One region of the Shewanella sp. 10N.286.51.B8 genome, then DNA from elsewhere that is predicted to be linked to it. Evidence: riboswitches for the same ligand, from Rfam matches in the RefSeq annotation. Region 1 holds a riboswitch; the other holds the start of a gene.

Evidence for each region. Region 1 has a riboswitch for thiamine pyrophosphate ahead of AB4160_RS07880 (TonB-dependent receptor). Riboswitches for the same ligand answer to the same signal wherever they lie in the genome.
Region 2: linked by a shared signal. The riboswitch ahead of thiC (phosphomethylpyrimidine synthase ThiC) and the one ahead of AB4160_RS07880 (TonB-dependent receptor) in region 1 are both predicted to bind thiamine pyrophosphate.

What each region holds. Positions count from the first base shown of each region.
Region 1 is NZ_JBFRKG010000017.1:126,523-133,448, reverse strand. It holds gene AB4160_RS07905 (curli assembly protein CsgF) at 1-388, shown strand, start outside; gene AB4160_RS07900 (CsgG/HfaB family protein) at 391-1,242, shown strand; gene hinT (purine nucleoside phosphoramidase) at 1,824-2,180, shown strand; gene AB4160_RS07890 (PaaI family thioesterase) at 2,191-3,216, shown strand; gene AB4160_RS07885 (YcfL family protein) at 3,302-3,694, shown strand; TPP riboswitch at 3,853-3,961, shown strand; gene AB4160_RS07880 (TonB-dependent receptor) at 4,110-6,296, shown strand; gene AB4160_RS07875 (hypothetical protein) at 6,467-6,727, shown strand; gene pnuC (nicotinamide riboside transporter PnuC) at 6,768-6,926, shown strand, end outside.
Region 2 is NZ_JBFRKG010000016.1:54,120-61,045, reverse strand. It holds gene AB4160_RS07255 (hypothetical protein) at 1-1,283, shown strand, start outside; TPP riboswitch at 1,509-1,608, shown strand; gene thiC (phosphomethylpyrimidine synthase ThiC) at 1,864-3,930, shown strand; gene thiE (thiamine phosphate synthase) at 3,933-5,750, shown strand; gene AB4160_RS07240 (ThiF family adenylyltransferase) at 5,747-6,580, shown strand; gene thiS (sulfur carrier protein ThiS) at 6,603-6,806, shown strand; gene AB4160_RS07230 (thiazole synthase) at 6,809-6,926, shown strand, end outside.

The DNA.
Region 1 (6,926 bases):
TTCAATATTGCTCATTCTTTCAGTTGATTGCTTTGCCACTCAACTTATTTATCAACCAGTAAACCCAGCCTTTGGTGGCAGCTATTTAAATGGCTCATATCTACTGGCTAATGCAGCTGCGCAAAATGACCATGAAAGTAGTGGTGGCTCAGGTTATGTGGCCCCAACAGCATTAGAACGTCTCTCAAGTTCGTTACAGTCTCGGTTGATGAGCCAACTTTTTAATGATGCCGCCAATGGGGGGGAAGGTTATCTATTAACTGATGATTTTGAAATTAATGTCGTTAATGAAGACGGCTCATTGATTGTTCATATTACCGACGTATTAACCGGTGAAACCACCATTATTGAAGTTGGCGGTATTGTTGATGACAGTGTCGGGGGTTAATAATGAAAAAATTAATTATTAGCTTGTGCCTACTATCTTTAACAGCTTGCTCATCAATTGATGAAGAATTTGAAAATATAGATGCCACTTCAAGTTTAATGCCTAAAGGTGAAACTTATTACGATCTAACCAGTTTACCTTTTCCACAAGGTGCGATGGTTGCTGCAGTATATGATTTTCGCGATCAAACAGGACAATACAAGCCCATTCCATCAAGTAACTTTTCAACGGCAGTGCCACAATCCGGTACGGCATTTTTAGCCCAGTCACTTAATGATTCAGCATGGTTTATACCCGTTGAGCGTGAAGGACTGCAAAACCTATTAACAGAACGTAAAATTTTACGGGCAGGACTTAAAGGTGATGCCAGTAAATTACCGCAACTTAATAGTGCGCAGGTATTAATGGAAGGTGGCATTGTTGCCTATGACACAAATATTAAAACGGGCGGTGCTGGAGCACGGTATTTAGGCATTGGCGCTTCAGGTCAATACCGAGTCGATAGCATTACCGTTAATTTACGCGCTGTGGATATTCGAACTGGCCGATTACTCAGTAGTGTTACCACCACCAAATCGGTGATATCAAAAGAAATTACCGCGGGTGTATTTAAGTTTATTGATGCACAAGATTTGTTAGAGGCTGAAGCGGGTTATACTTCCAATGAGCCTGTGAGTTTATGCGTAGTCGCAGCCATTGAGAGCGCTGTTGTGCATCTTATTGCCGATGGCATTTGGAAAGGGGCTTGGAGGCTAGGGGATGCCACTACAGGTTTGCAAAATACTACCTTGCAAAAGTATTGGTTAGAAGCCCATAAAGAAGCGCAAGTCAGTGCCAGAATTAAGCGTGGCTAATTATCCGTCCTGAATAAATAGCCCCTAATTAACAGTCCCTTATGTTTCAATCACGATAAAGGTGCCAATGGCGCCTTTTATGTTTTCTGGGGGTAAACTTCTAGATACACAGACGCAGCCCTTAAGGCGATAACCACATAAGCAGCTTAGCTTTCATTATGGTTAAGTTAATCCAAGCTTTCATTATGTGGTGATCAAAAAGATGCCTAAGAAGTCTAATTGCATAAGGTTTAAAGGTAACCACCAAGAAATATAGCGCTTTTTTTAGCGACTTCAATGTTAATTGCTGGGGATACTTCAAATAAATCCCCTTTAGCATTGATAACAATGATGTGATAATGCCTAGATAAACTCTAAGTAAGTGAGCGTTGCTATAGTTAATCGAGCTGTCAAAATTGGCTTGATAGTGCCAACAACATTCAACAGTGATTAATAGCAAAGTGTTAAACTTGCTTGGCTTAAGTGACAAATGCAGCAGTAGCTATTATATAGTTAAGCAAGCGCTTAGTTGGCTGCTTGATTAGCGCATTCAACAATGATTTTCACTACTTCGATTATAATAACCAAAAGGATGATCAATCATGGCTGAAGAAACCATTTTCAGTAAAATTATACGCCGAGAAATTCCTGCCGACATTTTGTTTCAGGATGAGCTCGTCACCGCTTTTCGCGATATAAACCCACAGGCACCAACACATATTCTGATTATTCCAAACCATTTGATCCCCACAGCCAATGATGTAAAAGCATCTGACGAACTGGCATTAGGGCGAATGATGACAGTTGCGGCAAAGCTGGCTGATGAAGCGGGTATTGCACAAGATGGTTACCGCTTAATCATGAACTGTAATAAACACGGTGGCCAAGAGGTTTACCATATCCATATGCATCTACTTGGCGGTAAGTCACTTGGGCCAATGCTAAGTCGGTTGGATTAATACTAATAACATGAAAATAAACAGTGATTTTTTTCCGTTAACCGGCGTAGCAAGCCGATTTGTTAATCAGCTTGCCCATTGCCGTCGATTGAATATTAGTGCGTTAGAAGCCAGTGAACATCACGTATTACTGGAGTTGCCTTATAGCCAAGATATCATTGGTGACCCAGATACTGGGGTGATACACGGCGGTGTGGTGACTACGATCATTGATACCGCATCCGGCACTTCTGTTGTATGCGCTATTTTAGAGAAGTATAAATCCTTAGAAATATCGCCAACCTTAGATTTACGGGTTGACTACATGAAACCGGCTGAGCCAAACAAACCGCTGTATGCATTTGCAGAATGTTATCGTTTGTCGGCCAATGTGGCGTTTACCCGTGCGATAGCTTATCAAGACAGTATTGATGATCCTATTGCGCATGCTGTTGGCTCATTTATGCGTATTAGTCCAGAAATGGTGGGTGAAGAGTTTAGACAAGCTTTGATGGGCTGCGCTGATGAAGCAAGTGCAGTCAATTCAGCTGCTAATAACCAGCCTGATACTCAAAGTGTTGAAGTTATGCAGGCAGGCAATGCCAGTTTAACTGTGGGCGATATTAATGTTCATGATGTGGTTAAGCGGGCCATTGATTTAAATGACTATAGTTATTTATTAGAGAAAGTCCCTTATACCCAATTTATCGGGATGAGTGTTGATCGCTTTGGTGATGAAATGGTATTTAAGCTGCCAACTAAAGATGACAACATTGGTAATCCTATTCTGCCAGCCATACATGGCGGGGTTATTGCTGGCTTTATGGAAATGTCGGCGATTGTGCAGTTAATGGTATTTATGCAAGCTAAGAAAGTGCCAAAAATTATCGATTTTTCAATTGATTATTTACGTGCGGGTTTACATCAAGATACGTTTGCTGAATGTAAAATTACTCGTCAAGGACGCCGAGTTGCTAATGTTAGCATTAATTGCTGGCAGAAAAATCGTAAGCAGCTAATTGCTACTGCGAGAGCGCATTTCTTGCTTGATCAGTAGAAGTAACACACAGTTGATGCATAGATGAGCAAGCTGTTTGACACTGAGCCGACCATTTATTTTTAATACTTAAAAAAAGGAATTAATGATGACATTAAGAGTAATAATGATATCGCTAGCGTTAATGCTATCAGCCTGTGCTAATCATACCGCGGGAGTCATGGTTAGCTCTAATAGCGAAGTGAGAGTTGATAATAATTCTTTTGCGAGTAAAGTCGCTGTTGAGCAAGTCAATGTCAGAACGCAAGCGGATTTATTGCAAGGTTCTGCATTAATCATTAGCAAGGTGTCAACGGATTTAAGGCTGCAATATAAGTTTACTTGGTTTGATGTTGGTGGCTTTACCATTGAAGATGAAGCAAGCAGCTGGAAGTCATTAAAGCTACATGGCAAACAACAAATGCAGGTTAGCGCCGTTGCCCCTAATGCCAATGCAAGCCGTTTTGAAGTATATGTAAGAGAAGCATTCTCTAACTAAGTGTATCTTTTAAAATATAAAACACGCTTAATTGCGTGTTTTTTGTTTTATAGGCTTAGCTAATCATAAAAATATCTATGTGATAATTTTTTGTACTTAAATAGTTAATAAAAAGTGCCTGTTAGTGCTGTTGCACAGATGAAGGATAGTTTATAATCCGCCGCGCCAAGGGGTGTTTATCGTGTTGATAAACTGAGATGTCTAAAGACAAACCCTTAGAACCTGATCCGGCTCATACCGGCGTAGGAATAGGCTGCATGCTTTGCCGTAAATGTTAGTCATTAACTCAGTCATAAACCAAGTCGTAAACGAAAAACGACACCAATTTAATAACTGATAATTGTAATGACAGTCATGGATGCACATAACTAATTCACTATGCTTGCCGGATCTCAAAATTATAATTTGAGGTCCTATGTCTGTAATAAAATCTAAATCGCCACTAGCGATTGCCATTCTTGCCGTTTTATCCACTTCCGTTGTCGCTCAAACAGAAAATGTTGAACGCGTGGCGCCCGCTGCTGAAAAAATGGAAGTCATAGTGGTTAACGCTGACTTTAGTAATATAGCGCTAGAAAAAGTGCCATCCAGTGTTACCGTCATCGATAGCCAACAATTGCAAGATGAAGGCGCTCAACATTTTGAAGATGTATTAAACTCTATTGCTAATTTTAACTGGTCTGGCGGCAGCTCTCGACCTAAGTATTTCCAGATCCGTGGTGTGGGTGAGCAAGAAGAATATCAAGGTGCACCAAACTCTTCAGTCGGCTTTATTGTTGATGATATCGACTTATCCGGTATCGGCATGGTGTCGAGCATGTACGATATGCAACAAGTTGAAGTACTTCGTGGCCCACAAGGTACACAATATGGTGCTAACGCTTTAGCAGGTCTTATCTATTTAAAAAGTAACGATCCCACCGATGTGTTTGAACATGGTGCACAAGTCTCCCTTGGTGACGATGACTTACAAACCTTCTCCGGTTTTAGCTCTGGCCCAATAACTGACTCTGGTAAGCTACTTTATCGGGTGTCTTTAGAGCAGCATTCACAAAATGGCTACCGCGACAATACTTACCTTGAACGTGAAGATACCAATGGCCGTGATGAATTCACTGCCCGTGCTAAATTGCGTTGGTATGCTGCAGATGATGTGCAACTGGATTTAACCTTTTTACATGCTAATTTTGATAATGGCTATGATGCCTGGACGTTAGATAATAATGGCTTTGAAACTATTACCGATAAGCCTGGTGTTGATGCGCAAAAGACCACTGGTGCTGGCTTAAAAGCCACATTCAGCAGTTTTGAAAAGTTCGAACTCACCTCGTTAACTTCATTTGCACAAACCGATCATCACCATAATTATGACGGCGATTGGGCCAACCCTGATTACTGGGATTCGAAACAATGCAGCATTTATGATGATGACTGGAACGTGATTGGGACTGAGCCATGTGTTTATGATTACACCTGGGATAAACAGGGTGAGCGTAAAACCGTGTCACAGGAACTTCGTATCAGCTCAAACGAAGCTGGCCGAATTTTTAACGATTCGACTGATTGGTTAATGGGCTTATATGGCATGAACCTTCAAGAGGATAATGACTTATATTCTGAATACAATGGCTGGCCAGATGAAGTGCTGCAATCGGAATATGAAGCGACCAACTATGCTATTTTTGCTCAAACCGATACCCAGTTTAGTAATGGTTATGTATTTTCAGCTGGGGTTCGTTTAGAGCGTCGAGAAAGTGAATATTCAGACAGTAATGGTGATAAATTCTCACCTAGCGAAAACATGTGGGGCGGTCATTTAGCGCTATCTAAAGCCATAAACCAAGACCATAATACCTATCTGCGTATTGCTCGCGGTTACAAAGCGGGTGGCTTTAACATGAGTTTGCCAGCTGAATTAGCCGATAAAAAAGAGTTTGATACTGAAATCTTATATAACTACGAGTTAGGGCTCAAATCTTCGTGGTTACAAGGTCAATTAGACACCAACTTGGCATTCTTCTATATGGATCGACGTGATCAGCAAGTGGCGGCATCACAACAAGACCCTGATGATCAGCAGCGCTTCATTCTATTTACCGAAAATGCAGGTAGTGCTGAAAACTACGGCGCCGAAATCGACTTTACCTACTATGCCACCGATAACATTCAATTCTACGGTAGTGCAGGTTGGTTAGAAGCCACCTATGGTGATTATCAATACAAGGATAAATATGGCAATGTCGTAGATTTAACAGGTCGAGAGCAAGCCCATGCGCCAAAATTTACTTATAGCGCAGGCATGAGCTATGTCAGTGATTCTGGCTGGTTTACCAATTTAAATGCTAGCGGTAAAAGTGATTTTTACTACTCTGATAGTAACGAATCAAAGTCAGACGCTTATACTATTTTCAATGCTCGAGTGGGTTATGAAACACAAATGTGGTCAGCGTATTTATGGGGCCGCAACTTATTTGACGAGCAATATGGCACCAGAGGCTTCTACTTTGGTAATGAACCAGACTTAGATTGGGCCGATAAGCAATATGTACGTTTCGGCGATCCACGTCAGCTAGGTATTACCTTAAACGTCAAGTTTATGTAGCTTGGCTGCAAACTATGTTAATTAAAGGGGGCTGTTAACCTGTTGGGTTACAGTTGATTTATTTAATAATAACAATACTTAACACTAAATTGCCGTCATGTTTTGAAAAGTTTTTTACCTTAAACTTTGATAGACTATGACGGTATTTTTATCACGATTAAGGAATTTCCATGAAATTGACTGCCGAAATCAGCATGTATCCATTTAATGAAAACTATTTAGACCCGATAAAGTGGTTTATTGGCCGAGTAGATAGCTACCCTAATATTGAACGTAAAACCAATGCGATGGCGACTCAGGTGTGCGGTGAATACGCAGATGTGATGGCCATGCTAGCAACCGAAATGGAAGCGGCCCATCAAAAATGGGGCAAAGCAGTATTTGTATGTAAATTTATTGGTGGCGAGCTTGATTTAAGCCACACCGAATAACCTGTAAATTCATCATAGTAATGAAATAGTAGCCAACGTTATGTTATCTGAGATCGTTCAATCAATACAAATTGCCATTACTGAAGTGTCTGTAATGACAGGCTGGGAAGCTGTTGCAGTGATTCTGGCAATTGCGTATTTGATATTAGCCATGAAAACCAATATTTGGTGTTGGGCGGCAGCCTTTGCCAGTACTGCC
Region 2 (6,926 bases), on a different contig from region 1:
AACCGGGTGCTAGTGGAAATTCGACAGGCTTAAATGGCACACAAGTTTCACATGGACAGCTTTACATAAATGCAAGCCGCCAAGAATCTGCGGTTGAAGTGATAGATTTCTGTGATCATGTTGTGATGTTACAAACGGTGAATGCAACTAGCACTGAAGTCACTAGCACTGAAATAATGAGCACTGATGTAATTAAAGCCCAAACATTACCGCTGATCTGTGGGTTGATCGACAATCAAAATAATCAAGGTCGCTTTTTAAAACAAAATTCTGATAACGAGTTTAAAAAGATACTGACATCACCATCGAGCATTATTGTTGCAGGGCTACATGTTGTGCTGGTGTTTATGCTATTTTCCTTAGCTGATAACACCATTAGCCATTTTGTCGAGATCAGCCGTGAACAAGCCGTTAAAGCTGCGACATCTGAAAGTAACAACCAAGAAATAAAAGCCTACTTTTTAACGGCTGAGCAAATTACCCAGCTAGCTAAGACCCTGCCAAGTGAACAAGCCTTGATTGAAGAGGTCGTCAGTGAAGTCATTACCAATGAAGAAATAATCGATCAAACTATATCGAACAAACAAAGTACTAATAAGGTTGTCGATACAAGCTCAATAGCGCCTGCAGTTGCAACTAGCCCAAAAGATACTGTCAATCAAAAGGCAATTTCCCCAAAGCCTATTGACCAAAAAGCTGTTAACCAAAAGCCCATTGACTACAAGCCCATAATTGAAAAATTGCCAATAGCAGAAGCAGTGCAAGCCGAAACGCACCAGTTCGATTGGTCTTCAGTTGATAGCATGTATCTGCAGCAGCAAAAAGATAGCAGTAACGAACATCTATTTAAGCCACAATTGTTTAATGAAACCATCTCAGAGGCCAATACCATAACAAGCGACAATTTATCGGCCATCAATCAAGCTAGCCATTCCTTTATAAATAAACTCAATCAACAACAAGTTAATCAGCAAATAAGTCAGCAAGCCCATTTAGCGACTTCTGTTAGTGGTGCCAGCACCAGTGAGTTAACCCCTGAAATGGATGATATAGAGTTAATAGTAATAGAAGATAAGCGCCAACCAACTACCCTCAATCATCGTTTAGATCCAAATAGAATTGTTAAGATTGGTGAAACTTGCCATCGATTGGTGGCATTACCAACCCAAATTAACCCTTATGCCGAAGGCTTAGATTTAGGACACCCATGTGAAGGAGGCAAAACAAAAAAAGCACTAGATAACGCCATTCAACAACGCTTATCGAAACTTAAATTACCTTGAACTGTTCAGACTTTCACAAAAGATTTATTTCAACAACATCAAAAATGAATAATATTTATCAAATTTATTTATCAAATTATTTCTGTATTAATTGGGTCTTAATCGCTTGGTTGTAAATTAAATTCATATATAACAGTATTTTAATTAGTGAAATAATTTAACTCATATTCCAATTCGAAAATTGTCAAAGACTTGTATTTTATTAAATAAGCTGACTATACTGCAGCCATCTTGTCGGAGTGCCTTTATGGCTGAGACCGTTTATTCGGGATCCGTTGAACCTGATCAGGCTAGAACCTGCGAAGGAAACAAGCAGTTAATTTGCTTATTTTTACCCTACAGTCAGCAGCAATTTTATAGTGAATGGCTGCGTGGCTAGATCATAAATATTAGTGCAAAATAAAAGATAGAATTAATTAAAGCAGAGTTATTGCTGAAGTTAATTTAACCCGCCATTTGCCGATATTTAAGGTTCAAAGTTAAGGTGTAAATTCAAGTCAATTACAGAGTTAATGTTAACTCGCTCGTCATCAACAATTCTCCAGGCAAGCAACTCTATTTTTTTATTTTGAGGTTGCTTATGTCAAATCGTCGTGAAACCCGCGCTCAAGCGCAAAATTTTATTGAAACCCTAAAACCTTTACAGCACCCAAATTCTGAAAAGATCTATCTGAGCGGATCCCGCCCCGATCTGTTAGTGGGCATGCGTCAAATTCATCAAAGCGATACTATCCTTGGCGGTAGTGAAGATGCGCCCGTGACTGAAGCCAACCCAGCCATTAAAGTTTATGATTGCGCCGGTGCCTATTCAGATCCTGATGCTGAAATTAATGTCCGTTTAGGCTTAAACAAGTTTCGCCAAGCTTGGATTGAAGAGCGCGAAGATACAGAGCAACTTGATGGAGTTAGCTCTGACTTTACCCAACAGCGTTTGGTTGACGACGGTTTAGATCATTTGCGTTTTGAAGCCCTTGTTCGCCCTAAAAAAGCCAAGTCAGGCCGCCGCGTTACTCAAATGCATTACGCTCGTAAAGGCATTATTACACCTGAGATGGAATATATTGCCATTCGCGAGAATATGGCTAGAGAGCAAGTCACTGATGAGATTTTGACTCAAAAAGCCCCCGGTGAAGCTTTTGGCGCTCACATTGGCCAGCCTATTACCGCTGAATTTGTCCGTGATGAAGTTGCCCGCGGCCGCGCCATTATCCCGTTAAACATTAATCATCCAGAAGCTGAGCCAATGATCATCGGGCGTAACTTTTTAGTCAAAGTTAATGCCAATATCGGTAATTCAGCGGTAACCTCGTCCATCGAAGAAGAAGTCGAAAAGCTAGTTTGGTCAACGAGATGGGGCGCTGACACTGTAATGGATTTGTCTACGGGGCGCTATATCCATGAAACCCGTGAATGGGTCATTCGAAACTCTCCTGTCCCCATTGGTACAGTGCCCATCTATCAAGCGTTAGAAAAAGTAAATGGTGTCGCTGAAGACCTAAATTGGGACATTTTCAAAGATACCTTGATTGAACAGGCAGAGCAGGGCGTCGATTACTTTACCATCCATGCTGGGGTACTGCTGCGTTATGTACCAATGACGGCAAAACGTCTTACTGGCATCGTTTCTCGTGGTGGTTCCATCATGGCAAAGTGGTGTTTAAGTCACCATAAAGAAAGTTTTTTGTATGAGCACTTTAGAGAGATTTGCGAAATCTGCGCTGCCTACGATGTGTCATTGTCATTAGGCGATGGTATGCGGCCCGGCAGTATTGCCGATGCCAATGATGAAGCGCAATTTGCTGAATTAGAAACCTTAGGCGAGCTGGTTAACATTGCTTGGGAAAATGATGTGCAAACCATCATTGAAGGCCCAGGCCATGTACCGATGCAGCTCATTAAAGTGAATATGGAAAAGCAGCTTGCCCATTGTGATGAAGCGCCTTTTTACACACTCGGCCCACAAACCACCGATATTGCGCCAGGTTATGATCACTTCACCTCAGGGATTGGGGCGGCAATGATGGCTTGGTATGGCGTGGCCATGCTGTGCTATGTCACTCCTAAAGAGCATTTGGGTTTACCGAATAAAGAAGATGTTAAACAAGGGCTTATCGCTTATAAAATTGCAGCTCATGCTGCCGATGTGGCTAAAGGTCACCCTGGTGCGCAAATTCGTGATAATGCCTTATCAAAAGCAAGGTTCGAATTTCGCTGGGAAGATCAATATAACTTAGGCTTAGACCCAGATACCGCTCGTGCTTATCACGATGAATCGCTCCCCCAAGAGTCTGCCAAAGTTGCGCATTTTTGTTCTATGTGTGGGCCAAAGTTTTGCTCAATGAAAATCACTCAAGAAGTGCGTGAATACGCTGCAAAGCAAGCGCGTGATCAGTTACAAAAGTTGAACGTGCTTGACGCTAGCGAATTTAAACACCTGCAGGCACACTCTAATCACAATGTTAATTCCGTAGACGCAAGTGCAGATATAAGCGTTAGTAGCGGTGTAGATATTCAATCAGCCATGGCACAAAAGTCAGCTGAATTTAAAGCCACAGGCTATGCAATTTATCATCCGTTACCTTCTAAGCCAGACACAGCAACAAGCGCAGATTTAGCTGTTAAGACCACTGCTGAATTAGAGGCTTAACCATGAATGTTTCACAACCACATAGCTTAGAAACCATGTCGCCCATTGTCTGGACTATTGCCGGTTCAGATAGTGGTGGCGGCGCCGGCATACAGGCAGATTTAGCAACTATAAATGACTTACAGTGTTTTGGCTGCAGCACAATTACCACTGTTACTGCGCAAAATTCGGTGGCTGTAACACTAGTCGAGGCTGTGTCAGAATCCATCTTATTGGCTCAGCTAAATACACTTGCTAGCGATTTAGCGCCAGCAGCCATAAAAATTGGCTTAATTGCCAATCAACAACAATTGGTACTCATTGCTCATTGGTTAAAGACATTTAAAAGTCAGAGTTTAGCTAACCAGCTGATCCCGATTATTTTAGATCCTGTCATGGTTGCCAGTAGTGGTGATAGCTTAAATGAGCGCGCAAAAAAGCCGTTAGATTTTAGCCCTTTTAAAGGTCTAATTAGCTTAATTACCCCTAATGTTAGGGAGTTACACACGCTGACTGATACTAACAGCGTGGAATTTGAACCTCAGTGCACAATTAAAAGCCAAAGCCTAGACTCAAGTGATGGTTTTTATAGTGCGGCAGCGCAACTGGTTAAACAGCTTCATTGTCATGTACTCGCCAAAGGCGGTGATGCAGTGTGGCAACAAACCAATGCCAATGATTTGTTCATTTGCCGCAAAGTTCACGGTGTGAGTGACGCTCATCAATATCAAGCTTATTGGCTTAATAGCGAGCGAGTTAATACTGGTAATAATCATGGCACAGGTTGCACCTTATCCACTGCGATCGCGTGTTTTTTAGCACATGAATACGTACTCCATGATGCCGTTGTGATGGCTAAAGCTTATGTATTAAAGGGACTAGTGTGCAGTGAATCTTTTGGTAAAGGCGCAGGGCCTGTGGCAAAAACTGCTTGGCCTGATGAAATACAATACTATCCTGAAATTAGTGCAGTTAGTGGCGCTAAAATTAACAATCTAGGCAAAACACAGCCAGAATCAGCTGCTGGTGGAAAGTTTAACGATGGGTTAATAAATACAGCACAGGGCTACCTAGATTGCCGCTTTCCTGCGCTGCATAAGGGCATTGGTGTTTATCCGGTTGTGGATGACGTGACTATGCTGCAAAGTTTGTTAGAAGCCAATTGCACCACAGTGCAGTTGCGGATTAAAAATAAAGGTTTTAATCAGGTCTCCAATGATGCTCATCAAACCACGTTAGTACAAGATATTAGCCGCGCCATAGCTCTGGGTAAGCAATATAACGCCCAAGTGTTTATTAACGATCATTGGCAATTGGCAATACAACTTGGCGCATTCGGGGTTCATTTAGGTCAAGAAGACCTTGAGTTAGCCGACTTAAATGAAATTTCAGCGGCAGGGTTAGCCCTAGGGTTATCTAGCCATAGCGTATTTGAAATTCTATTAGCTCATCAACTAAGCCCATCCTATATCGCTTTAGGGCATATATTTCCAACGACTACTAAGGTGATGCCGTCAAAGCCTCAAGGCTTAGCAAAATTAGCACGCTACAGTGCATTACTTAACAACGTATGCCCAACCGTGGCCATCGGTGGTATTGATGCAAGTGTTATAACGGATATCAAAGCCACTGGGGTTGATAGTGTTGCCGTGGTAAGAGCCATTACTGAAGCAGAAAACCCTGCCAAGGCTTATTCATTGTTAGAGCAGCAATGGCATCTAGCGGCTGCACAACAACCTCAGCAACAACCTCAGCAACAACCTCAGCAACAGCCAAGGCAATCACATGTAAAATCCCACAAGCCATCAGTGAAACAGCTGCAGTGTGAGCCAGTGTCATGACGATTACACAACAGCGTCAAGCTAATAAGAGTGGGCTCACTTCCAAGCAGTTTATCAAGTATGCCAGTCATATTTTACTGACTGATATGGGTGAGCTTGGTCAGCTTAAATTACTTAATAGCCGGCTACTGATCATCGGAATCGGTGGTTTAGGTCACAGTGTTGCCCAGCAATTGGCCGCCGCGGGAGTTGGAGAACTGATATTGATGGATCATGACAAGGTAGAGCTTTCAAATCTGTCGCGGCAATTACTTTTTAACGAACAAGATATTGGTTTAAGCAAAGCGCTACTTGCCAAAGATAAGTTAGCAGCAGCCTATGAAGACGTAAATATCATGGCAATTGAGCAGGCCTTTGGCGCTGATACAGATGGTGCAAAATTAGTTGAATCTGTCGATCTGGTGTTTGATTGCACTGACAACTTTACTAGCCGCTTAATGATTAATGAAGTTTGTGTTCGTCACGCTACAGGGCTAATTAGCGCAGCGATTTCCGCTAATGATGGGCAATTATTTTGCAGCTCAACTGACTATCCGCAAAGGGGCTGTTATCAATGCCTGTACCCACAAGATACTCATGTTTCACAAACATGTGTATCAATGGGGGTTAACACTGCTGCTGTTCAAACGGTTGCATCAATGCAAAGTTTATTGGGGCTAAATTGGTTAACAGCCGATGACTTAGGCAAAGGCCTGCTAGCGGGTAAGTTACATGTGTTTAATGCTAAAAGCTTGCAATGGCAGATTATACAAATGAATCAAGACCCTAAATGTAGTTGTTGTAGCGCAGCTATTACAGCGTCAACAAATGACGTCAACTCATGCAGATAACTTTACCGCAAAAGGATTAAACATGATTGAAATTGAATTTAATGGCCAACCAGAGCAGTTGCAACAAGCGCCAAGCTTATTAGCGCTAATAGAGTCTAAACAACTTAATCCCAAAGCACTGGCATTAGTGCTCAATCAACAAGTTGTACCAAGAAGTCGCTGGCAGGCCATTCAATGCCAGCCTAATGATAAAGTAGACGTCTTTTCAGCTGTAGCAGGGGGGTGATTATGTTAACCATAGCCGGACATCAATTTGAGTCTCGTTTATTTACAGGTACAGGAAAGTTTAGCGATGCTAACACTATGCTAGCTGCCATTGAGGCCTCTAACTCACAATTAGTGACCC